2 linked regions of the Fulvivirga ulvae genome follow. The protein of the gene in region 1 interacts with the protein of each later gene in a pairwise test. Links are inferred from orthologs where the notes say so. Each region holds a gene or a part of one and is shown in the gene's direction. Other genes may lie near its edges. The genes, in order: rlmN and ftsZ.

Region 1 (15,403 bases):
ATATAGTTTGCAAAGTTAGTTAATTCAGATCATTCAATAATTGTTCCAAACTATATTCGTCAGGAATCAACACTTCTCTTGCCTTGCTTCCTTCAAACGGCCCTACTATACCTGCTGCCTCCAGTTGATCTATAAGCCTGCCGGCACGGTTATAGCCCAATTTCAATTTTCTCTGGATCAGAGATGTACTCCCCTGCTGGTGCATGACAATAAGCCTGGCCGCATCATCGAAAAGTGCATCACGATCTGACAGGTCTACTTCCCCTACCCCGGAGCTATCATCATCTCCTTCAAACTCGGGCAGCATATAGGCTGACTCATAGCCTCTCTGCGCTCCGATATACTCACAAATACTTTCCACCTCATGCGTATCTACAAATGCGCACTGCAAACGAATAATGTCGGAGCCCAATGACAGTAACATGTCTCCCTGTCCGATCAACTGATCTGCCCCACCTGTATCAAGAATAGTTCTGGAATCGATCTTTGATGTTACCCGGAATGATAGCCTTGCTGGAAAATTAGCTTTAATAATACCTGTAATTACATTTACTGAAGGTCTTTGAGTAGCTACTACCAGGTGAATGCCTATGGCCCTTGCCAACTGTGCAAGCCTGGCTATCGGCGTCTCTACCTCCTTGCCTGCTGTCATCATTAAATCTGCGAGCTCATCAATTACGAGAACAATATATGGAAGAAATCGGTGCCCCTTTTCAGGATTCAGTTTTCTGTTAATAAATTTAGCATTGTATTCCTTAAGGTTCCGAGCACCACCCTCTTTAAGAAGATCATAACGGTTATCCATTTCAATACACAAAGAGTTCAATGTGTGCACCACCTTCTTGGTATCGGTGATTATAGCTTCAGCACTATTAGGCAGCATAGCCAGAAAGTGTCTCTCTATTTTATTAAAAAGTGTTAGTTCCACTTTTTTAGGGTCAACAAGCACAAATTTGAGTTGAGACGGATGCTTTTTGTACAGAAGTGAAGTCAGAAGCACGTTGAGCCCGACTGACTTACCTTGCCCGGTAGCTCCGGCCATCAGGAGGTGAGGCATTTTGGCCAGGTCAATCACGTGTACTTCGTTTGAAATGGTCTTACCCAAAGCAACAGGCAGCTCCTTGTCGCTTCGCATAAACTTCTCAGTCGACAGTACTGATTTTATACCAACCATCTCTCTGTTCTTATTTGGCACCTCGATACCTATAGTACCCTTACCCGGAATAGGTGCGATAATCCTGATTCCCAAAGCAGCAAGGCTGAGAGCTATATCATCTTCAAGGTTTTTGATCTTGGAGATTTTCACCCCGGCCTCGGGCACTATTTCATACAGTGTAACGGTAGGGCCTATGGTAGCTTTGATACTGGAGATACCAATCTTAAAATTGACCAGTGTCTCGATGATCTTGTCCTTGTTCTGTTCCAGTTCCTCTTTGGTTACCTGCACCTTCCCGGAATCAAAATCATCCAGCAGATCAATCGTTGGATATTTATAAGAGCTCAGGTCAAGCGTTGGGTCATAATTCTGTTGTGTGGAAACCTTCTCCTCTTCTTCGGTGTCCTGTTCCACTGAGAACAGCGGTTCATCAGCAGGTTCCTCTTTTTCGGGGATAGTTACATCAAGCTCAAATTCCGGCTTTCTCACCTCATCCCTGGGCTTTTGTTCTAATACGATCTCCTTTTTATTGTTGTTATTCTCTTTCGGAGGCGTTATGATTTCCTGCTCACTTACAGGCCAGTTATCCTCTTGATCCGGGTAGCCTTCAATACTTTCATCATCAGTCAATGCTCCTTTGGCTTCTGCAACTTCCTTCTCTAGCCCCTCTACGCCCTCCTTTACCTTACCTTTGAAGTCCAGGATTGTAGTTACATTGAAGAAATAAATAATAAAAGCCAACAAGGAAAATATGAGCAAGAGAAGTGTACCCCAGCCAATGAGTCCTTCAAGTATGATAGAAAGCTGATAGCCAATACCGCCGCTAAGGAAACCCCACTCAGAAACCCCCTCTGAGCTAAATACAAGGTACCCAAGTAAAATACTTAACCAAAGTGTAAAAAAGAGACAAAAGGCAAAAGTAGAGTATATGGATATGATCTCCTTTTTAAAAACTATCCTGTAGCCAATTAAAAACAGTAATGGGGGTGTGAAGAATGCTGCCAGGCCAAACCATCTGAATATAAAGTAATGGGAAATAAATGCCCCGTAAAGCCCAAGCCAGTTATCAGCTTCACGCCCTGATTGCAGCATACCTGTCTGGCCTATCGCCTCAACCACACTTTGATCAGCCTTACCTGTAAAAAGGTATGAAATGAACGCTGTAAACAAAAACAGCGAGCTGATCAAAAGGAAGAAGCCAAAAGTAAGCTGGAATCTTTTATCCTTCAAAAAACCAAAGTTAATCTTCAGCTTCTTCTTACTCTTTTCCTTTTTGGATTGCTTAAAAGTGTTTGATTTATAAGTATTCTTGGCCATGTTTTAAAAAAGACAAATCTAACAAAAAAATAACGCCCCGACCAATGCAAAAAATGTATTCGGTGCACAGGATTTTCAAAATCACAAGAGCGCTGAAACTATAGATTATATATTAAAATTAATAAAATCCGGAGTATTTGAACGACCGGATAAGGGAATTATTTAGAGTAGCCTTTCTTTTTGTATTTCAGCTTGTTACTCTTTAATATTTCACTGTCTCAACAAAGCTTTGTTGATCTTTTTAATAAGCGCAGGACCTTCGTAAATAAACCCGGTATAGACCTGGATAAGCGAAGCGCCCGCCTGTAGTTTTTCGATAGCATCATCGGGAGACATAATACCTCCGACTGATATGATAGGAAAGTCTTTGCCAAGCTTGCTTCGCAGAAACCTCAGTATCTGGGTGGACCTTTCGCGAAGTGGCCTGCCACTCAGCCCTCCCGCACCAATAGTCTCTATTTTCTCCTTTGAGGTATTCAGTCCTGCTCGGGAAATGGTAGTATTAGTGGCAATCAGCCCATCAAGCTGTACCTCCTTTACAATATCAACAATATCCTGAAGCTGGCTATCTGTCAGGTCGGGAGCAATTTTTAAGAGGATCGGCTTCTTTTTTTCTTTTTGGTTGTTCAGTGTCATCAATCCGCTCAGGAGTTGTGTAAGTGGTTCCTTGTCCTGAAGTGCCCGAAGATTGGGGGTATTGGGTGAGCTTACATTCACCACAAAGTAGTCAACCTCGGGAAATAGTGTTTCAAAGCAATATTTATAATCATCAAAGGCATTTTCATTGGGAGTAACTTTATTCTTACCGATGTTGCCACCAATAATCACTGAAGACTTCCTGTTTTTCAATCTCCCAAGAGCCTCTTCCACCCCACCATTATTAAAGCCCATCCGGTTGATGATGGCCTGATCAGCAGGGAGCCTGAATAGCCTCGGCTTATCATTGCCTGGTTGTGCCTTTGGTGTTACCGTGCCTATCTCTATAAACCCAAAACCAAAGCAATCCAATTCATCGATCAATTTCGCATCTTTATCAAAGCCTGCGGCCAGGCCTACCGGGTTTTTGAAGGTAAGCCCGAAATAGTGTCTCTCCAGGGCTTTATCTTCAACACTATAAAGTTTACGCCATAGCGCTTTCATACCGGCTACCTTGCCAACCGACTTAAGCATGTCGAAGGTAAAATGGTGTATTTTTTCTGGGTCAAAATTAAAAAACAGGGGGCGTAAAAGAAATTTATACACGGCGATCAATTGATTGGGAAATTTTCTGCAAAGATATAGTTTTTTTCTTCTTTAGAGGCCTTAACATTACAGTCTTATCAGGGTAATAAGATCAATCCGAAAACGCCTTTTCTGTCAATTCAGGTAAATGTCTTAATCCTCCACTTTTAATTCAAAGAAATTCCAGTTATCTTGAATTACAGGTCAACACAGAATATGAATAAACAAAAGAAAAATAAAGACAATAAAACACCGGTTAAAAGTAATAAGTCAGCGAATACCCATCCGCAAAACAGCAGTCCTGTATGCTACGCCAATACGGATGAAGTTAGGGAAGAATACAAATGACTTGAAGCACTTCCAGTCCGGTTATGATCTGTTTAACCGTACATCCAGCCTGTCTATAATGAATTCCTTCTCTGTCATGGAAAGGTCTTTGGCTCTCTCTTTGATCAGGGCATTTACCTCCGCCATTACTTCTATCTGCTGCACGTCAAAACCATGCTCTTCTATTTTCAGCAGGTTATCATAAGGCCCCCGGTTAGAAATAAGCTTCACAAAAATAGGGGCGGTTTCTACAGCTATAAAAAGTAGTATCACAAAAAGATTGGCCCAGTATATAGCTTCACTCTGGCTTGTAAGACGGTCAAGGGCTTCCATACGAGCCGCAGGGCCATCCAGGCTTTGCCGCTCCATGGCTAACATTTCTCCTTTCAACACTTCATCTATCTTTTGCTGCCGGGTAAGCTTCTGCGCTATCAGTTCATTATTCTTTGCCTTTAGCTCTGACAGCTCCGCATCCACCCTGTCTGCATTTTCCTTTTTTATTTTATACACGGGACCGGGGTTGCGTTTGCCTGTACCTCCGGTTCCATCCGCTTCCTCCCTGGCTATCCGCCGCAGCTCATCTCTGGTAGCTGTCTTATCTGCTATTTCCGCTTTCAAAGCCGTTATCTCATCGGACAACTGCTGCCTGTCCGTCTCAAACCTGCTTTTCACCTCCCCTTCCTGTCGCGAAAACAACTGTTGTTCCATTACTGTCAGCTCACTTTTAATCTCATTTTCAAAGATCTTCATCTCCAATGGCTTGGCAATAACGAGCGAAATCAACAACGCCAGCAAAATCCTCGGAGTCGCCATCAGCAGCTCCTTCCACCAGCGCCCTTCCTTCCTCATACTAGACACAATGTATCTATCCAGGTTAAAGATCATCAAGCCCCAAACCACTCCAAAAAGTGCCGACCACCACACATTGCCCATCACCGTATAAAGAGCATAACCACCCGCAAGAGCAGCAAAAATACCTGTAAAGAATATGGTAGCTCCAATGCCAACATACTTGGTGGAATCCGTAGGGCACCGCTTTAGCAAAGCAAGGTTAGCCCCTGAGCACCGCCAGAAAAATACTTTAAGTTTTTCCATGAAGATAAAACGCTGTTGAGAGTATATTATTTCGAAACGCCTTCAACATATATGCCAACGCATAAAACCAAGCCCCACACCACAGAACTACGTCGAGGACATGTAAAGTGTACTATTTTGAACATCGAAGTGTACGGTTTTCTGGTTGCTGAGGGTTGGTTTACTTCGTAGAGTTATTTGCCTGCTGCCTCTTGCCGGTTGCCTACTGATCTACCGATTACCTCTAAAACTCAGCTTCTCGGATGAAACTCCTGTATTACCTGCCGCAAGTAGTCTCGGTCGAGGTGGGTGTATATTTCCGTGGTAGTAATGGACTCGTGGCCGAGCATTTCCTGTACAGCACGCAGGTCGGCACCACCTTCTATGAGGTGGGTGGCAAAAGAATGACGGAAGGTATGGGGGCTTACGGTTTTCTTCATGCCGACTTTCTTCACCAGATTTTTAATGATCGTGAACACCATTACACGTGTGAGCTTTTTCCCCCTCCTGTTGAGGAAGGCATAGTTTTCATGACCAGACGCAATGTTGAGGTGTACCCTGACATCATCAATGTATATTTTCAGGTATTTCAGGGCATCCCTTCCCACTGGCACCAGCCGTTCCTTGTTACCTTTACCTATGATCCTTAAAAAACCAATATCCGTGTAAATATTTGACAGCCTCAGGTCTATAAGCTCGGAAACGCGCAGTCCGGAGCTGTAGAGCACTTCAAGCATAGCCCTGTTTCGCTGCCCTTCGGGCGTGGAATGGTCTAATGCTTCAAAAAGCTGCTCTATCTCGTGGTAGCTTAGCGTGTCAGGCAGCTTCCTGCCAAGCTTTGGCCCTTCGATCAACGCTGTAGGGTTATTATCAATAAGCTCATCAAACATCAGGTACTTGTAAAAGGCTTTGACCCCGGACAACACGCGAGCCTGGCTATGCGCTGTCATCCCCAGCTCGTTGATATATTCAAGAAAGTTCTGCAGGTGCACAACTTTAATATTTAAGGGGCCAACTTCTAAATTGGACAAGTCCACAAACTGTTTTAGCTTTACGATATCATGAACATAGGCTTCGATGGAGTTCTCGGAAAGTGACCTTTCAAGCTTGAGGTAGTTCTTAAATTGGTTGATACAGGTGTCCCAGTTCATGATTCAATTTTCGACATAAAGGTGCATTATTTTTTTCAGAATGAGCATAGGCCTTATGCTTCACTCCTAAAATATCATCAAAAATATCAAAGGAGAATAATGGCCTAGGCCAATTTAAACAACAGAGATAAAATACTGAAAGCTAATTATACTCAATGAAAATCATCATTATCAACGGCCCTAATCTCAATCTGCTAGGCAAAAGGGAACCTGAAGTCTACGGACACCAAAGCTTTGAAGTTTTTTTCAACCAGCTAAAATCGAACTTCAATGATATAGATGTTGAATATTTCCAATCTAACATAGAAGGTGAAATTGTTGGTAAAATTCAGGAGACGGGGTTTAGTTATCAAGGTATTATTCTCAATGCCGGTGCTTATACGCACACTTCGGTGGCCATATCCGACGCTATAGCGGCTGTTACTACTCCGGTTATCGAAGTTCATATCTCGAACATTTATGCTCGTGAGGAGTTTAGACATAAAAGCATTATCAGCAAAGAGTGTATAGGTATGATCTCAGGCCTTGGACTTGAAGGGTACCTGCTGGCACTAACTTACCTGATCAATAAAGGCAACAGCAATGATTAGTTTTTACCCCGGACCTTCCAGAGTAGACGAAAATATTCCGGAATATGTACAGGATGCTTATAAGCAGGGGATTCTTAGCCTTAACCACCGGAGCAAGGCTTTTATGCAAATCTGTGAAGAAACTATTGATTTGCTGAAATCAAGGCTTCACATTCCGGAAGATTATGTGGTGCTTTTCACTTCGTCTGCCACTGAGTGTTGGGAAATTATTGCCCAGTCGTTAATCGATGTTAACAGTTATCATTTTTACAACGGTGCCTTTGGTAAAAAATGGTTTGACTATACCAGGAAATTAAAGTACCAGGCTATCGGCTACCAGTTTGACCCCGAACAGGAACTAAAAACCGGAGAGATGGATCTCTCCTCTGAAACCGGAGTGATATGCATTACACAAAATGAAACATCCAACGGCACGCAAGTCAACATACCCCGTATAGCTAAACTGAGAAAGAAGTATCCCGATCATCTGATAGCTGTTGATGCAACATCTTCTATGGCCGGCATATACCTGGACTTCAGCCAGGCAGACATTTGGTACGCCTCTGTACAGAAATGCTTTGGTCTGCCGGCCGGCCTCGCGATAATGATATGCTCCCCTTCAGCCATTGAGCGTTCAGGAAAACTCCGCGAGAGTCGCCATTACAACAGCCTCAACTTCATTCTTGAAAATATTAAAAAGTTTCAAACCCCTTACACCCCAAACGTACTGGGCATCTATTTGCTTATGCGTGTTATGGAAAACAGGAAGCCTATAGGCAAGATCGAAAAAAAGCTTAGGAAGAGGTTGCGAAATTATGAAGCCATTTTCTCCGAAAGTGAACATTTTTCTCTGCATATAAGTAATAAGAATGTAAGATCAGAAACGGTGATCGTACTCGAAGGAACAGCAGAAGATGTACAGGCAATTAAGAAAAAAGCCGAGGAAGAAGAAATAACTCTTGGCAATGGCTATGGTGAACTAAAAGACTCCACTTTTAGGATCGCTAACTTTCCGAGCCTGAAAAAAGAAGAGGTGAAAGCTTTACAAAAATTCTTAAAAAAGAATATATTACAATAGATATCTCCTGTTCATACATCTATTTTATTATAGCTTTGCAACATGTTTAATTTCAAGGACATCTTCTCCGTTACACTCATTCTTTTCTCTGTCATAGACATCCTGGGATCAGTGCCTTTTGTGATTAACCTTCGCAAAAAGGAAGGCAAAATACACTCAGGCAGAGCCACAATAATCTCAGGGATGTTGATGATAGCTTTCCTATTCCTGGGACAGTCCATCCTAAAGCTATTCGGACTTGATATAGGTTCTTTCGCAGTAGCCGGTGCTATTATCATGTTTGTACTGGCTATGGAAATGATACTCGGCATCACTCTGTTTCGCGATGAGGGTGGTAGCAATGGCGCAGGATCGATCGTACCCCTTGCTTTTCCGCTTATTGCTGGCGCAGGTACGCTTACTACCATTCTCTCTATCAGGGCGGTATACGAAACACCTAATATACTGGTAGGAATCGTTATCAATCTCATTTTTGTTTTTATAGTGTTGAAATCGACCAACTGGCTGGAAAAAAAGCTGGGGAAATCAGGTTTCGCCATCTTAAGGCGCGTATTTGGTATAATATTATTGGCTATAGCTGTTAAAATTTTCAAAGAAAACATACTTATTTAATGATCACCATCTACACAGACGGTGCTGCTAAAGGCAATCCCGGCCCGGGAGGCTATGGTACTGTGTTAATGGCCAGAGTCGATGGCAAAGCCTATCGCAAAGAGCTGTCAGAAGGATTTAGAAACACTACTAACAACAGAATGGAGCTATTGGCAGTGATCAAAGGGCTCGAAGCACTGAAAAAAGCGGGAACGCCGGTAACGATCTATTCTGACTCCAAATATGTAGTAGACGCCGTAGAAAAGGGCTGGATATGGGGATGGCAGAAGAAAGGGTTTAAAAACAAGGCCAATGTCGATCTCTGGCAGCGGTTCATTCCACTGTATAAAAAACACAAAGTAAAGTTTATCTGGGTAAAAGGCCATGCGGGCAACATCGAAAACGAAAGATGTGATGAGCTGGCTGTAAGTGCAGCTGAAGGCGCCAACCTTAAAGTCGATACCGGATACGAGAACCAGTAGGGATTATTCCTGGCTTTTTGGCTTGCGGGTCTACAACCTCACCCCGCAACAGCCGATCGGCAGGTTCTCTCTGGACTGAATACCCTCTTCGACACTCAAGAGGGGATTTTGATGTTGCTAAAACCTCAACTCCTCCTCCCACGACCTGTCACCTGACAGGTCATCTGCCGTCTGTTTTATACCGGAAACTTAACAGAACTAAACAGCGGCTTTACTAAACTTCCGAAAGTTTCGTAAAGCTTAACTGTTCAGAAGCATTGACAGTGGTAATACTGCCAAACCGTATAAACTCCACCCATTCAGGACTTGCTTCTTCCTTGATTAAGTAACAAAAGGCTAAACCTTTTGCTGATAGCACCCTCAGATAGAGAAATCATCTCCCTTTTGGCTGCGCAATTATGCTATATGATGGAATTAACTTCTTCATGGTGTATTAAGGAGAGGGATTGAATGAGGTTATAAAAGTGCATCGACAAAATAATAGGTCATCATCAGGCAGGCGCAAAGCTTCAGAAGTGTCCCTAACAGAAATCCCACAAACGAGCCCACGGCTGCCTTAAATGCCTGTTTAGAATTTTTACCTGCTATAAGCTCACCGATTAGTGCTCCCAGAAGGGGTCCCAGTATAATGCCAAACGGAGCAAAGAACAACCCCACGACCAAACCTATGAATGTTCCCCAAACACCATACTTACTTCCACCAAAATGCTTGGTGCCATAGGCAGGAATAAAATAATCGATCAGCACTACGCCAATGGTGATGGTAGTCCAGAATAAAAGAAAATTAGTGGTAAAGGGTGGTTCTTGCTGAAATTGAAGAAAAAGCAGGCCTACCAGGCTTAATGGCGGCCCGGGGAGCACCGGCAGTATTGAGCCAATGATCCCCATCAGCATGAGTATTGCTCCTATAATAATAAAAATCACATCCATTGAGTTGATAAATTAACTCAAAAGCCTGTAACCTGAAAAGTATCCCCCATATAAAAATTAACAAGAGCACTTCTGTATATCAAAAAAATAAGTCACACGGACGTGGTGTCTTCACTTAATTCCAAACACTCTCAACGCCCGGTGTGACTTAATTAGTCTGATATTTTCTGATCAGCCTAATACTACACTATTACTTTATTTACTGGTCATTATCTGATTCGTCCTCGGCTAACTGTGTAAAGTCGTCGTCAGCGGCATCCTCAAACTCGTCATGGTCCCAATACATTCTGAACTCAAGATCCTCTTCGGCAACATCGGCCAATCTTCTGTCCCTGTTTATGGCATGTTCAAGTTCTTTGTACATCGTCTGCTCACTGTTTGTTCTCGCAGCAGCTACTGCTGTCAGATAATGGGCAATAGCATACTCCGTATTGGCCTTTGCATAATCCTGGAAATCTTTCAGGGCACCTTCATTGTCTCCGGTCATCAGCCTTGCCAGTCCTCGGTTGTACTCTACGCCTTCGACATTCTTCACTTTGTTCAGATACTCAGCGGCTTTTTCGTAGTTACCCATTCGGGCATGGTACACGCCAAGGTTATAATTGACACCTTCACTATCCTGTATTTTGGCCGATTGTGTAAGGTATTCTTTCGCTTTATGATATTCACCAGTAGTCAGATAAAATGCACCAAGGTTATTTTGCGTAACAAAATTAGTTGGCTCTGCTTCATAAGCCCGGGTCAGGATACCTTCAGTTTCTTTTAGTTTTTCTTCAATATCCTTCATCTTAACTTTAACCTTAACTTTTTCAGGATCCGTGGTATCCTCTTCCTTGAATTTATATTTAAACTTGAATTTGTCTTCGTCCATATCAAATTCAGTATCCACATCTACTTTGTCCCTGTCAAAGCCAACACCGGCCAGTGCATCATCACCACCTATAATGTCAATTTTATGTAAATCAACCGCAGTTAAGGCACCGAGGTCACTATATACACGTGTATCGGAAGGGTAAACTGTCATGTAGCTAGTCAGAAGCGTTAGTTTGCCCTGCTCGGCATCGTTTTGTACATAAGCCTGTAGATACTCTTCCTGATTAAATATATCTTTTAGCGAAGAGTGCGGTATTTCTCCTTTATTTACTTTGTTGGTGACTGAGTCGATCTGTGCGGCGCTGTAACCTTGCCTTGTAGCATTTTCCGAAGCTACCACTATGGTTGCCCGCCTGAGCGGACGCATAAATTTCTCTACATCATCATAATTACCTATGGTTTTGTAGAGTTTGTCTTCGGCATCCTTTAAAGATTGTGTTGTGGAAACGATATTGAGTATCTCTGTTTTCTTCTTCTGATCAACATCTGACTGTCTTACCAGTTGTATCAGGCCTTTCCAGTCTTCCGTGGTAGACTCAACCTCAATAGATTGTGGGTTTATATATTGTCCATAGCCCTCACTCTTCAAAGCACTTACCAGCCAGTCTTTAGCAACTACTGATCGCTCTTCGGCAAGCCTCCTGTTATTATCTACAGGCCCCTCAGGTGATGCAAAACCCCTGATCGTAATCTGTGCCTCCGGGTTTGCTTTAAGGTATTCACCAATTACATTGATCTGATCCCGCGATTGATCCTCAGGGAATTTTGCCACATCAATAGGAAAATTAATTTGCGCTACAACTTTTCGTGGGGTAGATCTGGCAGGTGTATAGTCAAATTTCATGTATTCATACTGCCCGTTGGTAGAAAACAGCGTTCCGGTAGTTATGCAGCATTTTCCCAGTTCATCTACATCGCTGAATTCTTTCTCTTTTTTACCTTGCTTGTACGCATACTCACTTTCGATCTCAAGATCATTACCTATCATATCCTCCACAAAATAGACGCTTCCATTTACAGTAACTGTAAATCCGTTCTTATTAGGATCAGTACCAAGATCATTTGTTGAAATTTTAATTGGCTCAAACTGGGTGCCACCCAACTCTGGCCGGATGATAAAAGTACCTTCATTCTTAAACACCTTATCCTTAGGCATGGTGATGGTTGCGGTGAATTTTACACTGTCACCATGTACCTCCAAGGGGCTAGGCGTAACCTCTATGTGAGGATCCTGGGCTCTAACAACAAATGACAACATAACCATTGCCAAAATAGTAGCCATTATGTTAAAATGTCTCATAGCAATAAATATTTAAAGTTTATAGTTTACAAATTCCTCTACTCTCCCTAACATTACTGCAAGGACTATTCCTGCAACCTTAATTAGCCATGTTACATGCTTTCAGGCTATTTTCATAAAATCAAATCAACACTTTTGTGGAGTGTTGTTCCCGATCTATCTTCGCAGCACATCAAAACAATGCATATGGCAAGGATCAAACTTAACTTTCCTGATAAGGTGCTGTTCACAACGGAACTTTCCATCAGGGTAAATGACTTAAACTATGGCGGACATGTAGGCAATGACAGTATCCTGACTCTGATGCATGAAGCACGGTTCCGTTTTTTGAGATCGATGGGTTATAAAGATGAGCTTACTCTGGATAACCATGTTGGGATAATTGTAAGCGATGTAGCCATAGTTTATAAGTCAGAGTCATTTTTTGGAGATAGCTTAACTATTGAAGTCGCTACTGACGACTTTAGCAAATATGGCTTCGATATGTATTACGGTATTAAAAATAAACAAACAGGTAGACAAGTGGCCGTAGGAAAAACCGGGATAGTTTGCATGGACTACAAGCAACGGAAAATAGCAACCATTCCAGAGGCATTGCTAAACGCCCTGCAGGCATGATCTTTTGTCAGTGTCAGTCACATTTTACTTATCTTTGCATTTATGATAGAGCAAGCGGAGAAAAGAGATATTCGGCAACTTAGCCTGGAACAGCTAACGGAATACTTCGTACAAATCGGAGATAAAGCTTTCAGAGCCAGACAGGTATACGAGTGGCTATGGAAAAAGTCTGCCAAAGATTTTGATCAGATGACCAATATATCGCTGTCGACCAGAGAGAAATTAAAATCAGAATTTACGATCAACCATATTGCGGTTGACCAGATGCAGCGCAGTGGCGATGGTACCATCAAAAATGCCGTAAAGCTTTACGATGGCATGATCGTAGAGTCAGTATTGATCCCTACAGAAAAGAGGATTACTGCTTGTATTTCATCACAGGTAGGTTGCAGCCTCGACTGTAATTTCTGCGCAACCGCAAGGCTAAAACGCATGCGTAACCTGAATGCCGACGAAATATACGATCAGGTAGTAGCAATCAAAGACCAAAGCGAACAGTTTTTCAACAGACCGCTGACCAATATTGTGTTTATGGGCATGGGCGAGCCGCTTTTGAACTATGCCAACGTCATCGAATCCATCGAAAAGATCACCAAACCAGAAGGACTGGGAATGTCCCCCAGACGGATAACTTTATCCACCGTGGGCATACCTAAAATGATCAAAAAACTCGCTGATGATGAGGTAAAGTTCAATCTTGCCGTCTCCCTGCACTCTGCAATCAATGATACACGCTCAGCAGTAATGCCTATCAATGAAAAAAGTCCACTTGAAGAGCTTGGTGATGCACTCAAATACTGGTACTACAAAACCAAAAGCAAGGTGACTTATGAGTATGTAGTATGGAGAGGTATCAACGACAAGGAAAAAGATGTGGATGCGCTTGTAAAGTTCTGCAAGATTATCCCTTCTAAAGTAAACCTGATCGAATACAACCCCATCGACGATGGTGAATTTCAGCAAGCCTCAGAAGATGCGCTAAACTTATACGTAAGCAAGCTTGAAGCCGCCGGCATTGTAGCCAAAGTCAGAAGAAGTCGTGGTAAGGACATCGACGCAGCCTGCGGACAATTGGCTAATAAGAGTTAATAGTCTAGTCAGCAATCGGCAAAAAGCAGTAGCACTTTGGGAGTTTCAGTGTTCAGTGAACGGTGGGAGTAATCTCAGTATTCGGATTCCAAAATTAATATCTGTACTCTTCAGAGATCACTCCCTCCTGCCGTCATCGGCAGGACGGTCCTTAATGTAATGGTATTTTTAATACCGGGTCAAACTTCAGTCCAAAAACTATTTCTTACTGGCGTTAAAAAGCTTCTGCTTTTCCTCCTTGGTTAAGCTTTCATATCCCCGTTCAGATATCTTGTCGAGTATTTCATCTATTTCATCCTGCGATGCCTTTGATGATGACTGGCGCGATGATGAAGAGCCTGACTTTGACTTGGAAGATGGCCCCTTTTTGTAGCTGACTTTTATATTGGGTTGTCTTACAAAAAAGCTCTTGAAAAACCTGATAACAGCAAGCACCCATGCACCCCAGTCATTACCTTTTTGTAATTGCTTGATAAATATATATCCTATCAGCGCGCCTCCAAGGTGAGCAATATTACCTCCTGCATTAGTGCCTACCGAACCCAAAAACGACAATACAATATAGAATGCTGCAATATACTTTATCCTGACCGGTCCAAGAAACAACAGGAAAAACGTGTAGTTGGGTATTAATGTAGCGGCTGCAACCACCACCGCATATACTGCTGCTGACGCCCCTACCATACCACTCAACATATGCGCCTGATTGGCATAGAAAGGCACCAGATTATATACAAGCAGGTAGGCCACACCACCAGCCAGCGCCCCCAATACATACAAACTTATTACTTTGTCACTCCCAAGATACTCTATGATCAGCCTCGCAAACCAGTAGAATACCAGCATATTAAACAAGATGTGAAATATGCCGCTTAAACTGTGCGAAAAAGAATAAGTAATGATTGTCCAGGGCCTGGTTATAAACTCTGAAAAAACAGGTGGTATGCTAAATTGATTGTATACGAAAGCAAATACCCCTTCAAAATCCAGTATCGAGGAGAATACATTAAGTACCGCCAAAAACAGAAAAACTACCACATTGATGATAATCAGTTGCGTATGAGCACTGTTTGGCCTGCTAAAGGCATTCTTAAAATCGCTTAAAAATCCACCACCATTCATAACTACTAATAAAATTTATCGCGGCTTTGCTGCCAGATCTTGATCATAATAAAGGCGAATATCATACCCCCCAGGTGAGCAAAATGGGCTACATTATCACCACTCTCTCTATTTAAACCCGAATATAATGCTATACCTCCTAAAATCAATACTAAATATTTTGCTTTAATCGGAATCGGAGGTATAAGCAGCATAAGCTGTGTATTAGGAAAAAGGAGCCCAAAAGCCATTAATATTCCATATATAGCTCCAGATGCCCCTAGCATGCTGCTTCCATTGAGCAAACTCTGATAGGTTCCCTTAACAATTTCTTTACTTTGATTGATGTAGTAAGGATCTTCCGGGTTCTTCGAAAAATCATTGGCGAAGTCATACACTTTGCTGTTGAAATATTGATCATGTTCATCTGCAAATCTTGAGAAATGATCCGGAGTTGGTTCAATAACATAAGAAGTAACATCACTTTCCAGCTGGCTGGTTCTCCAATATTCGATGCCACTATATA
Region 2 (15,585 bases), 2.9 Mb from region 1 along the record:
CTTGAAGTTCTTGGTATGGGCAAAGCGGAGTCAGATGGTGTTATCCGCGGTATAGTAACCAATATTGATAAAACGGTAAACGCGATTGAAAAGGCGGTTAGGGAGGCTGAAGATCAATCGGGCATCGATATCAGAGTAGTCAATGTAGGTATTGCCGGTCAGCACATCAGAAGCTCTATACATCATGGCAGCATCACAAGAACCTCTAATGATGATGAGATCACCATTGAAGATATAAATAGATTGAGCAATGACATGTACAGGATCGTAATTCCTCCCGGGAGTGAGATTATACATGTTATGCCACAGGACTATACGGTAGATTATGAAGACGGTATTAAAGATCCGGTAGGGATGTCGGGTGTAAAACTAGAGGCGGACTTTCATGTAATTACGGCTCAGACAAATGCCATCAATAACATAAACAAATGCGTAAGACGTGCAGGTTTGGAAATTGAAAACCTTATCCTTGAACCCCTGGCTTCGAGCCTGGCCGTATTAAGCGATGAGGAAAAAGAAGCTGGCATTTGCCTGATCGATATCGGTGGTGGTACTACTGACATTGCTATTTTCCATGATAACATAATAAGGCACACCGCGGTGATACCTTTCGGAGGTAACATCATTACTTCAGACATTAAGCAGGGTTGCATGGTGATGCAGCACCAGGCAGAGCTGCTGAAGACGAAATTTGGTAAAGCAATTGCGGAAGAAGCCAGCCCCAACGAGATTGTTTCCATACCTGGTATCAGAAATAGGGCTCCAAAGGAAATATCCATTAAAAACCTGGCTCATATTATTGAAGCCAGAATGGAGGAGATCATAGAGCTGGCACATACTGAGATCATCACCTCTGGCTTTGAAAACAGGCTGGCAGGTGGTATTGTCATCACCGGTGGTGGTGGCCAGCTGAGTGGACTTAAGCAACTGGTAGAGTATATGACAGGGATGGATGCCCGGATCGGATACCCTAATGAGCACCTGGGAAGAAGTAAAATGGATGCTGTTAAGAGCCCTATGTTTGCTACTTCCGTTGGCCTTGTGCTTTCAGGTTTTAGAGCCCTTGACGAACGGGAAAACAGGTACAAGGAGGTTAGAGCGGCCAATAACAGGCCGGGGACAAAGAAAAAGGAAACCGGAAGCGGTGACTTCTTCAGTAAAATACTTAACAAAACAAAGGGATTGTTAATTGATGACTTAGACGGAAAAAACGAGTATTAACGATCCGGAATTAATTTTTGCAACCACTAAATTTTAAATAGTTATGTCTGAAAATGCATACAAATTCGATATTCCAAAGCACCACAAGTCGATCATCAAAGTGATCGGTGTGGGAGGCGGTGGAAGTAACGCTGTTAACCACATGTTTAACCAAGGCATCAAAGATGTAGAGTTTGTTGTTTGTAATACCGACTCTCAGGCTTTGAAAACCAGCGCCGTGCCGGGTAAGATCCAGATAGGTGTTAACCTTACCGAAGGTCTGGGAGCAGGAGCTAATCCTGAAGTAGGTAAAAATGCTGCATTGGAAAGCAAGGAAGAAATAAGAGACCTGTTGGGCAATGATACCAAAATGGTATTTATTACAGCAGGAATGGGCGGGGGTACAGGTACTGGTGCTGCACCGGTAATCGCCCGCATAGCCAAGGAAATGGACATACTTACAGTAGGTATAGTTACAGCTCCTTTTGGCTTTGAAGGAAAAAAGAAAGCCACTCAGGCTGAAATAGGGATCAATTCGCTGAAAGAGAATTGCGACACCGTATTGGTTATACTTAACGACAAACTGAGAGAGATCCATGGTAACCTCTCCATTGGCAATGCCTTTGCACAGGCCGACAATGTATTAACAACAGCAGCTAAAGGTATTGCGGAGATTATAACAGTTGCGGGTTATGTAAACGTCGACTTTCAGGACGTGCGAACTGTAATGCACAATGCAGGGGCCGCGGTTATGGGATCAGCAGAAACCAAAGGAGAAAACAGAGCGAGGAAGGCTGCTGAAGAGGCATTGGCCTCTCCATTATTGGATAACAGAGATATACTTGGAGCTCAGAAAATATTACTGTCCATTATTTCAGGGGATCAGGCTGAATTACAAATGGATGAGCTTACAGAGATTACCGAGTACATCCAGGAGCAGGCTGGTGACGATGCTGAGGTGATCTTCGGTCACGGTGTGGATCCTGATCTGGGAGATAGCATCAGAGTGACTGTAATTGCCACGGGGTTCGACCATGACGAGGCCTATCTGCCTGAAAACAGACGAAAAGAAAAGCAGCTGGAGAAGGAACAACAGCAGGTAGAGCGAAAGGTGTATGACCTTGAGGCGAATAAGCAGATCAATATGTTCTCCAACGATAACTCAGTAAATAACACTCAGGGTGAAATAACCAAGAGAGAAATTGATCAGCCTTCTTCCGGGAATAATAACAATGGTAATTCATCAAGTAACTCTCAGGAAAGAGGTTATTCATTCACGAGCCCGGTAAATGCAACCGATGACGATGGAGACGACGGACTTTTCTCAGAGTTGGAAGAAGAGTTTGAGATTATGGATGAAAATGATACTGATCAGCACATCAATGATGATGGTATGATGGATATCCGAAGTACTAAAGACAGGCTTCAGGAAAAAGCACAGGAAAGACTTCAAAAACTGAAAGGCTTGAATAAGTCTGAGATGAATGCCAATGAATTTAAAGAAAAGCTGGATGTGCCCGCTTATTTAAGAAGAGAGGTGCGTTTGCAAAATGTACCCCATTCATCCGAAGCACATGTGTCTAAGTATAATCTGAATGATGATAACCAGATTTTAGGTAACAACAGATTTCTGCATGATAATGTAGATTAAGACTACTGATTGGCATTAGCAGCATAGAACCGGCTTACTCCCAATTGTAGTGGTTGTTGGTTGTAAATTTTTCGGCCGGTGCTGTGATGCCATTTTTTAAACGTGAGACCTCCCGGGTGCGCCCGGGAGGTTTTTTTCTTGTTCCCAGACAGGTTCTTTAACATGTTCCTTCCTCTGGACAGGCAGGCCTTTGCCAGGTTCTTTTATTTGAATCAAAGATCATTGTTTTTACTTCCTGATGGATGTCTCTTGAAGAGAACCCCTCGGCAATTGTGTACTCCGCATCATTTAACAGTACTCCATTCTCTTTATCCCATTAGCATCAAAAAAAGTATCAATAGGGACCTTTCGGAAAGTAAAATGTGGCTTTTGGAAAGTTGAATATGTGATTTAGTGCTAAAATTCGTTTTTTGAGCAATTACATGGATTTGTGAATGGACATTTGTATTTTGTTTAATCGCTTAAACACCCAAAACCTTTACGCTATGAAACTTGAAAAGATACTGGACAACCTTAACTCCTTTGAGAAAAACTCCTTCCTTAAAATCATTGATGGAATTGTTGCAGAGAAACCTAAGAATACAAAAGAAGTCGATAAGATACTTAATGATGCTAGTGGGGGTGATTTAAAGGCCATGGACAGTATTAATATTTCAAAAGTATTTAATCTGGTTACTGATGAATTTGCAGAATATGTAAAGCAGGAATTTTTAAATGCAACCTCTCAAATAGATATCCTTACGGATATTTTAGTAAGGGATGGTAACTGCATTATGAAACAGGATTGGTTATCGCGTTTGTATGATACAGAGTTAAAGCAATTAATTAAGAACACAAAGATTTTTCAGTCACAAATAGACGATGAAAAATCCGAATTAGATCCGATAAGGCAGCGTGACTACCAAATTTACAGGGCATGTGTAAATACGGCATTAAACAATGATTTGGAAAACAATTTGGAATGTAAAGTAAGTTCTGATGAACAGTCAATGCTAAATACCCTAGCCCGAGAACTTGAGTTATCAAACGAGGAAGTTAAGCTTATCAATTATATGGTAGTTTCTGTAAAGCAGATGGATATAGATACCATTATTAACGAACTCAAAAACCTCGGAATCATATTTTACTCCAAAAAGACAAATATGGTTTATGTAGCGGACGAGGTAGTTTCAGTACTAAGAAAGGTTAAAGGTAAAAACGTAGCTGATAAATTTTTCAGAAGGGTGCTGCGCCAGCTTAGGGAGCCACAAATTAATATGATTTGTAAAAAGCACAATATGGACTGGCGGAAAGACTTGGACAGTAAGATGAAGGGTATAATAAAGGAGGGAATTTCATTTACGGGTGTTCTGGTTAACGATATACATAAAGAAGGTGTTACTCTGACCGAAAAGAAGAAATTCATCAATGATTTGTGCGACAATAAACTTAGAATAGTTACACCCCTTAAAGGAGTCACCATCGAAGATAAGTTAGCAAACCTTGTTAGTTACTTTGAAGATATAGAGAGGGATGATAAAGTAGGAATATCGATTGACGGTTATGAGAAACTGCTTATTGAACTTGGAGAGACCATTCCAAAAGTTAATAAGCTACTGAAAGATGAGTTTGAGTTGCAAGATGAAAATGTCATGAAAAGCAGCTATTTGCTTGATTATAATATCAAACCTATAGATGTTTTAGAGATTATACCGGAGGCTGAACTCTGTAAATTCTGTGAAAAAAGAGATATAAAGACTCGGGGAGATGTAATTGTTAATATCCTTGATAATTACACGGATGCTGAAAATTTATATTTGGAGAACTATTCTAGCATTGGCTATAGAGACTTGGGTACATTAAAAGAGAATGGAATTACAGTAAAAGAGGCGGAGATTGGGATATTGTTTGAAACACTTACGAAGAAAATATTTTCGAACCTTGGATTTTCGGTTGATGAAGATTTAAGAAAGCAAATCAATACCTCTAAAGACAAAATTGACATTCTGCTCAATATGGGTAACGATGATCTGATACTCGTGGAGTGTAAGTCGGTGAAAGAAAGTGGGTATAACAAATTTAGCTCTGTTTCGCGCCAGCTAAAATCTTATATGAAACTTGCGGAAAAGAATGGTCATAAAGTGATAAAGTCATTATTGATAGCTCCTGATTTTTCTGACGACTTTGTTAAAGATTGTGGTTTGGACTACGAGTTGAATCTTTCTCTAGTGACTGCGAACTCCTTGACCAAAATCCAGGAGGCGTTTAAATTGTCTAAGCACAAGACATTTCCATATAACCTCCTCATGAGAGATGTGTTAATACAAGAGGACAGAGTAATTAAAGCCATCGGGAAATAAAAAAATCTCCAGTCATTCACGACCGGAGATTTAAACTTTGTATTTCTACCCCAAGACCTGTCCCCCGACAGGTCTTTTGCACAACACGTTTAGTTAGTTATTCCTGAAAGTATACTGCAAAGAAGCAGTAATCCATCTGCCCTCCTGAGGATAAGCAAAGCGGGTACTGCCACCCTGATAGTATTTGGTATCAGCAATGTTCTTTACTCTCAGGTCCACCACAAGGTCATTGAATTTTACATTTAGTCCGGTATTGATGACAAAAGCCGCATCCGTGTAGTTGTCAGGTACACTTGAGTCCGAACCCAGAGCGGTGATTGGAGAAAACTGTGAGGAGACATATTTTAAGCCAACGTTAAAAAATACCCTGTTTGAAAAATAATAAGTACCAATCACATTAGCTGTAAAAGAGGGGATATTCGATATTTTTGAATCATCCACTTCGTAGTCCGTGGCATCTATCGCATGCTGATAGGTGGCATTTGCAAGTATATCAAGATTACCCACTTTTGTTCTTACCTGCTCCTCTATTCCCCAACTGGTTAATGACCCGGCATTTCTATATTTAGGGTCTTCGGGGCCAGCCTCGGGATCACGATAAATAAAATCAGTCAGAGACTGGTAGAAGAAGTTGATATTATTGTAAACTTTTGAAGATAACAATCTTGAGTCCAGCGTTAACTGCAACGCCTGCAGGTTCTCAGGCAGCAAATCCCTTGAGCCTGAATAAGAGGGGAGACTATTGTAGCGGTACCAATAAGGGGCATCTACAAAGGACTTGGAGTAAGAAAGCCTGACATTATGCGATGAACTCGCCTCATAAATAAGTGCCAACCTGGGACTAAGCGCATCCACATTGTCACCTTCATGTCGGTTTTTAATGTCGTAGCGGAAGCCAGCATTGACCAGAAGGTTATCAGTGAGGTTGTGTTTCCATTGTGTAAAGCCAGAGTATATGATCTCCTCTCCTTCCTCCATCAAAGGTGTGGCCGTATCTAAAAAGGTATCCAAAATGCCGGTGCCATTAGCAGATGTGGCCAGAAAACTGTCATATACATTCATCCAATCTACCTGAGTGCCTATCAGTACGTTCCCTTTTGGGTAGTGAAATGTAAATTGAGCTATACCGCCAAGGTCACGGTCCCACCAGGCTACTACCGAATTGACACGGTTAACGGGCGATGCTATCAGGTGTCCTAAAACCTTTGTGTTATCACCATAAAGATCAAGTTTAAAATCTACCGATTTGGAGAAAGTACTGGTGTAGCCCACTTTTACACGCCTCATTTCCTGTCCCAGGCCGGGCTCTTCGCCAAAGATGTCGTCAAAATCATTCTTGTTATATATTTCACCGGTGCCGCCACCATCGGTGAAAGGCTGCTGTATTTTTCCCTTGGTCGTATTAAAGAAAATGTCGAATTTACCCATGGTTGCCTGAATGCCGATATCATAATCACCCTGCACGGCACCGAGATATGCCACACCATCTTCTGTTGTAGCTGAGCTATAGTCATCAGCCGCATTAATATCTCTTTTTTCACCTTCGGCAGAATAATGATAGCCCCAGGCCAGGATATCCTTATCCACGCCGAGCCCGGTACCGGCAGCAGCAGATATGTATTGCTGCCCATGGTTTCCACTGGCAACCTTTACCTGGGTGCCATCCAGCTCCGACCCTTTGATCGTGATAATGTTTACTACTGCTGTAAGTGAAACGTTACCGTATATAGAAGAGCCGGGACCTCTCACAACCTCAATTTGCTTGACCTTGTCCAGGCTTATGCTGTAATCGGGGTTGGACATAGAGTATGCCCGAGAGTTTAACCTGTGTCCGTTTACCATAAAAAGTATTTTTTGCTGAGCAGAGGCGTATATGCCGCGCATGCTGACATTCATTTCATTGTGGTCTTCTACGGCGGTGAAGCCTGGTACATAGGTAGTTAATACTTCTTTGATATTTCGTGCTCCTATGGCGTCTATCATTTCACGGGTAACCACCGTCATAGGCACCGGTGTTTTAAGCATCGATTCTGACTGTAAGGAGGCGGTGGTAACTTCAATATTCATAAGCTCCTCCAAAGTCATATTAAAGTATGCACTGTCAATGTCCTGAGCAGTTACACATAGTGTAACCAGCATACTTAAGGTAAGTAAGTAGATTTTTTTCATTATATGGGATGTGTTTTAGGGATAAGGAAGATGTCCTTTAAAAAAATATAATTGCTAAAAGTTAAAAAATATTTTAACCCGAAACTTATAATAATGAAAGTTCAGAAACAAGAATTAACCGGTAATTTTCTTTTTGGGTGTTTTTGTATAAATTATGTTATATAATGGAATTTTTGGAAATATTTGATTGATGAGGCTTGGTATTTTAAGGTGATCATTTAGAGGTAGTTACGTGGGAAGTGGTGATGATCCGAAGATAAAAAAAGCGTACTTTTTATGGTACGCTTTTACTAGTTTACAATATTTTTTTATCCCTGAGCTTCGGGGCTTCCAAAGACCTTTTCAATTATACTGCTTCCCCAGGCGAACGGGTCTTGCCGGATCTTGGTCTCTTCGTTACCAATCAGATAAAACAAACCATCTATGGCCTTTTCTGTAGCGTAGCCATCAATAGTTTCGGGAAGCGATGTATTGATAAAATCGCTCACCTTAACTGTACCCAGCCCGGTATTGTACTCATAATTTAAAAAGCCTACGATGCTCGTGTATATGGCATTGGCCTCAGTCTGGTCAAGTGCACTCTTCACATCTGGCTGGAAAGCATTGAACAATGCCTGATTGGTCTTGCTATAGAAGTAATGTGTTGCAGAGGTATCAGAACCCTGAAGTATGCCCAAAGCGTCATCAAAGCTCATACTTACAATGGCATCACCAAAAATTGGCAGAGCCTTATCAGCGGCTTTTTCAGCACCGCGATTCATAGCTACTATAAGCTCTTCAAAAGGATCACTGTTAATGTCAGGGTTAAGGGCTACATATGCATTCAGAATAGTGCTATAAGGCACACTGGTAAAACCTAAATTAATAGATCCGGTTTGAATAGTATTCTGTAGAGATTTAACTTCGGGAGGAAGCAGAATCTTAATGATTTCGTTCTTTAAATATCCATCTACAGAAGATGCCGTGGTTACGGAGTTGTCAAGCCCAACATTCAGAGCCTCTTTTAAGCCTGCGACAATCTCTCCGTTTGTGAGTCCGTTGTCTAGCTCGTCACATGAAATGAAGAAAAAGAAAGATGAAAAAATGAAGATTTTTAAAAAATGTCTCATACAGATAGAAATTTAAATAACGCGTCTCTAGTTAGTTTTAATTCTGCAAAACAAAAACCATACCCATCATTTAATGAAGGTATGATTTTACATTCAGGTACCTCTTTATGCAGTTTAATCACGTCGAAGTAACCTGTGTTTTTCCTGAACTTACTTTCTGACTTTTAATGTATCGCGTGTTTAGTATGCCAATATTTTCGAAATATTCAAAGGCATCAATTATATCCAGGTAAACACCGTCAAAATTGGAATCTAATATCTTTTTTAGATATGAGCCGTCATTTCCGTAGATTATACTCTGCCATTCGGGCTCCCAGTATCTCACTTTATAATTCCCTGCCCAATCAGGGTTTTCGGCATCCATCCAGTCAGGCTTGTTGGTGTTCCATTCACTGTTCCAGTAGTATCGATAGTTTTCTGCTTCGCCAATAGACATATAAGCAATCACCAGCCTCTTCCCTCCATTGGCTTTGCTTCTTAGCTGTTCAACTTCTGAAGCACTAAAAACCGAACCATCTGTAAAGAATAGATCCATGATCAGTAAATCGTAGTTTGTTGATGTCACTGCTTCAATAAATGCTGTTTTCGAAGTGAATTCGCCGGGGTTTATGAGATAAAGAAAATTTTTGGCTTCGCCTAATATGGTGATTATTTCGGCATTTTCACCATGAATTGAAATAGGATAGGAGGGTATATTGTCTAACTCGCGCTGGTCTGCAGCAAACGAAATATAGCCATGACTTTCGTTCTGAGTATAAGAGTCATCCATATGAGCCTCGGTAGAGCAATAGTCCGTGGTAAGTATTGTATTGCCTGCATTTTTTGATACATCAAGCAAACCCATCAGGTATATACTCTCAACTGATGGTGTTGCTTCATCATCATTATCATAACCGTAAAACATGTCTTCCTGTCCGTTGCCATCTATGGCTGTTAAATAATCACTGTCAGGGCTTCCGTCTTCTTCGCCGTTATCAGTAACGAGTTCAATGCCATTTTGGGGGATGACGAGAAAATCCGGATGCAGGGCTTTTGAATATTGGCTTATGCCTATTACATAATCACGCATTTCCTGTCGGTAGTCAATGTTTAGTGGTGATGGCGGCGCCTGTAGGTCTTCATCATGACAGGCAGCACATGTTATGATTAAAAGAGGCAGAAAGAACTGGTTTTTCATTTTAACTTTTACTGCCTAACGTGGTCTACGGTGGTAATGGTATGTAAATAGCGTTTGAAATTTCTTTAAGGAAGATTAAGAGCCACCATGCTGCGTATATGGTGGCTCTTTTGGGTTAATACTTTATAATTCTGACCTGCTTTACTATTGATGAAGGAGTTATAACCTTTAGAAGGTAAGCTCCGGCTGGTAATGCTTCCAGGTTAAACCTGTTGGATTGATTGCTGATCAAAGCATTGGCCATTACTCTTTCACCTTTGAGGGAATAAATCTCCATAACAATCTTTTCTTCTTCAACACCTCTTAAGTCAATAGTCAATAAGTCGGTTATCGGATTAGGAAATACAGGTATGTCACGATCTTGCAATGGGCTGACTTGTGTGCTCTCATTGTCTGTAGCCGTATGATCAGAAGCAACGCGGGCATTTGTGGCCTCACTGGTATATTCGATTACCAGCAGTGGAGCCTGGGCTGAGGAACCGTTGTAGCTCTCTGCCACCCTTCTTCCTGATCCGGCTAATATCAGAGACAGTGCATTGCCAGGGTTCCAGCCACTCCTGTTGACTATTTCCTGAATGATTTGTGAGATGTCCGAAGTCCTCTGGTCTGTGCCGGAAGCTCCTGTTGAGTTCCATGCCGGTGGATTCCAACTTATTGCAGCAGAAGTCACAGGCCGGTTAGAAATATTAAATGATCCTGAGGTAAAGGCACCCGAGTGATCGGTGGCTTCTCCATAAATTGTTTTTGAACCGCTGGTATTTGCCGTTTCATCTACTGTAAACTGAACATAGGCTTTTTCAATAGTAGCCCCCTGCGGAATAGTGACATTCGTAAAACGGAGGCCAATCCTTTGATTACCAGCCGACATATGGCTGTCATATACCAGCTCCAGGTCTGAGCTATTGAGATACATAGAGCCTGAAGATGATTCTTCGGCGTCATCATTGCCGTTGCTAATGCCTTTTGCAAAGGTAAGTACCTCAGGTGAAGATGGATCTCCTGAGCCGTCGGTGCTGTAGGTTACATAGATAGCCGGAGCACTGGCAGAGCTTCCGTCGTATGCTTCAGCTGTACGTTCCCCCGTACCGGTGATGACAAGGGCCAGAGCGCTGCTTTGAGACCAGCCGTTTCTGTTTACCAGCTCCTGCACAATATTTTTCAGATCAGGAGTTTTTTGAGATGAGCCTGCCTGCCCTACACTGCTCCAGGCTGATGGTGACCAATTTACCGACTCCGAAGTGGTGGGTCTTGAAGAAACGTTATAGCTTGATGTCGAAAAAGCCGGAGCGTTATCCGTATCATGCGCTTTAATAGTCAGGTTAGAGCTGCCACTGTTGGTCTCGTCTACTGTGAATTGCACATGGGCACTGAGAATAGTTGCTCCCTGGGGAATGCTAAGTCCCTGAAATCTCAAGCCAATAGATTGATTGCCTCTGCTTCCATCGTATACCAGCTCAATATCCGAACTGTTCATGTACATGCTGCCATTTTGGTGTTCCTCCACGTCATCGTTGGTGCTGTTAACTCTCGAGCTCACGGTTACTTCACCTCCATCAGGATTACTGTCGTTAGTGATTGTTACCACAGCCCCATTGCTTGGATTCCAAATATCGAGGTTGGCAGGTGGTGTAAAAATATTGTTGTCACTTACCTGGCCAACCTGGTTTGCATTGTCCACTTTGATCGTACGAACCTCTATTTTGGCTTGGTCTACAAACACCCATTTGAATTGGTTGAAGCTGGCACTGTTTCTTGTCCATGATTTATTGTCATTGTTGGTTCTCAATGGTGCACCCCAACAGCCTTCACCTGTGTACACTGTGCCTCCTGTATCGTCACGTATAAAGCCCTCATCGCTTCCGCTGCCACTCGACGGTTTTACGGGCCAGGTGGTTTTAACGGTATGCGCATCGCACTCTACCACCAGCTTTACTTTGTTGTTGTAAAACAGGTCTGCCCAGTTGGCATACTGGTTATTGCCTTCAGCTTTGGATGAAACATGAGGCCTCATAGGCTTATGGTACTGGGCCATTTTCCAGGTTATATTTGAATTGGCGGCAAGGTCGTTTTGCAGCCATGTAGTCTGATTACCGGAGATAGATATTTCAGTATTGAGGGTGTAAGTTCTTATCAGGTTACCTCCAAAAGTGATGGCATAGTATACTTCTGAACTTGGTGTATCAAAGAGGTTATAGATCATGTCGTTTGAGCTTTCATGATTGCCTCTTGTGGCTACGATGGGGATCATCCTGCCATCTGAGCCGATAGTATACTGCCAGTCATCAAACCATTCCCTCCATTCACTGTCTGTGCCATTGGCAGTCATATCACCACCAAAAAGTACAGCATGAGGCCTTAATTTTGCTACCAGCTTATTAGCATTGATTCTTGGCGTTCTGTTGTTCCTTGAGTCTCCTCCTGCTATAAATGAAAGTCGCTGATTTGGGTCATCGGGGGCAGTTTTAAACCAAAAACGTTGGCTTGTCCCCTGACTATCCCTGATCACAAAGTAATACGCTGTGTTAGGGTCAAGTCCTGTAAGTCTCACAAACTGACTGTTCATGCCCCGGTAAGATACCTGGCGGCTGGGGGAACTGCTGAACGGGTAGTTTGTCCAGCTTGTACCATGGTCTGTTTTTCCATAATAGACAACAGGATTAGATCCCGATACCTGGTTCCAGCCAATAACCACAGAGGTAGCCGGATTGTCCCGAATAGTAAGGCGATACTTATCAGTATTAGCCCATAGGTGTGTACTGAGTAAGAGCAGTACCACCGAGATCAAAATTTTAGATTTGAATTTGGTCATAGTTGATTGAGGTTTGGTTTTTAAGTTGACCCAAGAACGCACTTAGATGTAACTCGATCTTTATTGCGGTTTTACTATATGATTAACCTGTCTGATGGTGCCAAATAACCAAATCGCTGAGAATTAATAGTTTGTATTTTCATGGAAGTTAGGTGCTGTGAGGCAGGTAACGAAACGCAAACAAAACAGTAATCTCAATTTAACAGGAGGCTGTTCATCTTTTCCTACTTTCACCCCCAACCTAAAACCTTCTAAAGATGAATGGCAGACCCTATCAGCTAACTCAGGTCATAAAACTATTCCAGTGGATCTGTTTTATGATTTTTATAAGCCGCGCATATCAGCACTTATTTTGGGATGCACCATTTAGAACCTTGTTATGGGATGAAAGCTTATTGAAAGGTTTTATAGAGTTCATCATGCCAATTTCCTGGGTTGATTATGTGACAAGCCCGGCAACAGATACGGTAATTCAGGACTTGATCAGGCTGAATGGACTCTTTTATCTTTTATGTGCGGTTATCAGTGTGTTTTTACATAAGCTGAAACCGGCCTGGGGGTATGTAATTCTGGCAGGAGCTTTTTCATTGATCTTTCTAGCTTTTTTATATACTAAAGAGAAGTTTTTTAACATCGGTCAGTTTTTCGAGTATTCTATCCAGTTTTCAACCCCAATACTGCTGTTTGTTCTTGTTTTTCGGGAGGTCAGGCTTGCTCATTTTATTACAGCTACCAAGGTAATTGTAGCACTCACTTTCATCTGTCATGGCTTATATGCCATAGGTTACTATCCACGACCAGGATCATTTGTAGACATGACGATTAATACACTGTATGTTAGTGAAGCTGTAGCACACAGCCTCCTGTTTATAGCCGGCCTCTTAGACTTTATAGTTGCAGTACTTATTTTTATTCCTTTGTGTGCCAGACCTGCATTGTACTATATGGTTGTCTGGGGTTTCCTTACCGCCACGGCTCGTCTCACAGCCAATGTTTATGCCGACTTCTTTTGGTCTTCTCTTCATCAATGGTGGTTTGAATTTACTGTACGCTTACCACATGCCATGCTTCCTCTGGCAGCAATTATCCTGATAACAATTTACACCAGGGAACGTTATCAAATGACTTTTAAGACATAAATACTTGCCAGAAGGAGATGGTTATGTTCGGATAGATAAAGTCTTTGATTTCTAGTTTGTTATGTGATCAACATTAGCAACATGTGTAATAAAATTTGTTTTTTGGTATTATGAAATTTACTTTCTTATACTAAAATTTTATAATTTTAGATAATGAGGGGAATCTGCCAGTGTAGATCAGAATGGCTCTGGTGAGATTTTTCGAGTATTTCCCTAATAAAGTTTAACGGCCTTTGTAATTATGATTGCTACAATTCATGGAAGGTAAATAAGTTTAAATTAAAATGTTCGGGCTAAGCGTATCTTGAAATGAAATCAATTACCTCCTTTAAAGACAGGTTTTCTTTTACTTCATCGGGAGAACCCTTTCTTTATGGAGCCCTAAAAACCACCGCCACTTATTGTATTCTGACGGTTTTGGCTATTGGTTTGCTGGTGTTGTTTGGATGGCAGTTCGACATTGAACTTATTAAAAGGCCAATCCCGGAGCTGGCAGCTATGAATCCACTTACCGCCACAAACTTTGTCATGCTTACTACGGCTTCCTTATTTATTACACGGAGGTATCCGATTCCTGGCTATTGGCTTGGCTTCACAGTTTTCATTGTTTCACTGCTATTTTTAATTGGTTACCTTTTTAACTTTTCGTTTCAGATAGACCATGTTTTGTTTTTCGATAAGATCAGAGCAGACGATTATTACAATTTGCCAAGCAGAATGGCTCCGAATACAGCTATTAATTTCATCCTGGGGAGCATTATTATATTCCTGGCCAGGCGTAAAGGGAAAGCGGTGTATATATTTCAGGCCCTGGCTTTATTGATGTCCTTAATAGCACTTTTTTCTATTTTTGGATACATGTATAAAGTGAAAGAATTCTATGGCATTTTGGCTTATGTACCTATGTCAATTCATACGGCCATATGCTTTTTTATGTTTGGCTTGTCAGTATTGTTCTTTTACAATGACCGGGGTTTCATGAGGGAGATAACCAGTCCCTTTGCAGGAGGGGTTATTAGCAGGATCTTAATACCGCTAGGTATAATTATTCCAGGATTTTTAGGTTATGTCCGTTTATATCTGGATTGGAAGTATTCTTTTTCTGTAGAGTTTGGAGCTGCAATATTAGTTGTAGCTCTTATTGTTATATTGGTTTTCCTTATATGGTTTGAAGCATTTTCGCTGAATGAAAAGGATAGGTGGAGAAGGGAAGCCGAATATGAAGTAAGATTAACAAATGTACTTCTGGAGTCTAGTATAGAAAGTCATAAAGATGTGCTTATATTTTCAATTGATAAAAATTTCAGATATCTGACATTCAATAGTGCCTTTACAGAAGCTACACATAAGGCATACGGTACAACTGTACGGAGAGGAGAATCAATGCTGGATTCTATTACTGTAGAGGAAGATAAGGAAAAAGCTCGAAAAAGTTGTGAAATTGCCATGAATGGTGACAGCCTTACGGTGGTAGATACCTATGGTGAATTAGAGCGTAACTATTTTGAAACTCGTTACAACCCAATAAGGAATGAAGATGGCGAAGTGGTTGGAGTCACTGTACTATCGTCTGATATAACCGATCGAAAAAAGTATGAGGAGGAGATTAATAATCTGAATAAAGAGCTGGAGTCATTTTCATATTCAGTAGCTCATGACCTTAGGGCACCGTTAAGAATAATAGATGGATATGTACAGATCTTAACTGAAGATTGTGATAAGGACTTGGATCAGGAAGGGTTACGTCTGCTAAAAGTGATATCAGGCAATGCAAAAAAAATGGGGCAACTGATAGATGATTTGCTTAACTTTTCCAAATTAGGAAGACTACCAGTGGCTAAATCGCTTGTTGATGTAGAGAAATTGATCAGCAGGGTATTAGATGAGCAGTTACGGATTGCTAACAGAAATAACATTAAAATTAACCTGGGAACGTTGGAAAACCTGCGTTGTGACGAAATGCTCATGCAACATGTTTTTACGAATCTTATC

What was found.
Region 2: the proteins of rlmN (region 1) and ftsZ interact in binary tests that used the Escherichia coli proteins (3 or more experiments, as listed by UniProt). The link is inferred for Fulvivirga ulvae from one-to-one orthologs.

The regions. Positions count from the first base shown.
Region 1 is NZ_CP089981.1:3,373,032-3,388,434, reverse strand. Bases 11,968-14,752 are described here. They hold rlmN (dual-specificity RNA methyltransferase RlmN), read left to right. Parts: upstream 11,968-12,729; coding sequence 12,730-13,776; downstream 13,777-14,752. Other genes in these bases: LVD17_RS14240 (rhomboid family intramembrane serine protease), read right to left, coding at 13,975-14,752; LVD17_RS14250 (acyl-CoA thioesterase), read left to right, coding at 12,256-12,687; LVD17_RS14255 (hypothetical protein), read right to left, coding at 11,968-12,069. In the rest of the region: LVD17_RS14300 (FtsK/SpoIIIE family DNA translocase), read right to left, coding at 20-2,473; LVD17_RS14295 (quinone-dependent dihydroorotate dehydrogenase), read right to left, coding at 2,684-3,715; LVD17_RS28485 (hypothetical protein), read left to right, coding at 3,911-4,042; LVD17_RS14290 (DUF4407 domain-containing protein), read right to left, coding at 4,064-5,116; site-specific tyrosine recombinase XerD, read right to left, coding at 5,347-6,246; aroQ (type II 3-dehydroquinate dehydratase), read left to right, coding at 6,402-6,836; LVD17_RS14275 (aminotransferase class V-fold PLP-dependent enzyme), read left to right, coding at 6,829-7,893; LVD17_RS14270 (MarC family protein), read left to right, coding at 7,936-8,505; rnhA (ribonuclease HI), read left to right, coding at 8,505-8,966; LVD17_RS14260 (DUF456 domain-containing protein), read right to left, coding at 9,423-9,896; more of LVD17_RS14255, read right to left, coding at 10,096-11,967; more of LVD17_RS14240, read right to left, coding at 14,753-14,898; LVD17_RS14235 (rhomboid family intramembrane serine protease), read right to left, coding at 14,904-15,403.
Region 2 is NZ_CP089981.1:500,684-516,268, reverse strand. The notes cover bases 591-3,557. They hold ftsZ (cell division protein FtsZ), read left to right. Parts: upstream 591-1,264; coding sequence 1,265-2,851; downstream 2,852-3,557. Other genes in these bases: LVD17_RS02235 (hypothetical protein), read left to right, coding at 3,337-3,557; ftsA (cell division protein FtsA), read left to right, coding at 591-1,221. Also shown: more of ftsA, read left to right, coding at 1-590; more of LVD17_RS02235, read left to right, coding at 3,558-5,190; LVD17_RS02230 (TonB-dependent receptor plug domain-containing protein), read right to left, coding at 5,284-7,359; LVD17_RS02225 (DUF4197 domain-containing protein), read right to left, coding at 7,668-8,468; LVD17_RS02220 (endo alpha-1,4 polygalactosaminidase), read right to left, coding at 8,587-9,645; LVD17_RS02215 (fibronectin type III domain-containing protein), read right to left, coding at 9,761-12,454; LVD17_RS02210 (hypothetical protein), read left to right, coding at 12,712-13,593; LVD17_RS02205 (sensor histidine kinase), read left to right, coding at 13,903-15,585. UniProt on the Escherichia coli protein: Essential cell division protein that forms a contractile ring structure (Z ring) at the future cell division site. The regulation of the ring assembly controls the timing and the location of cell division.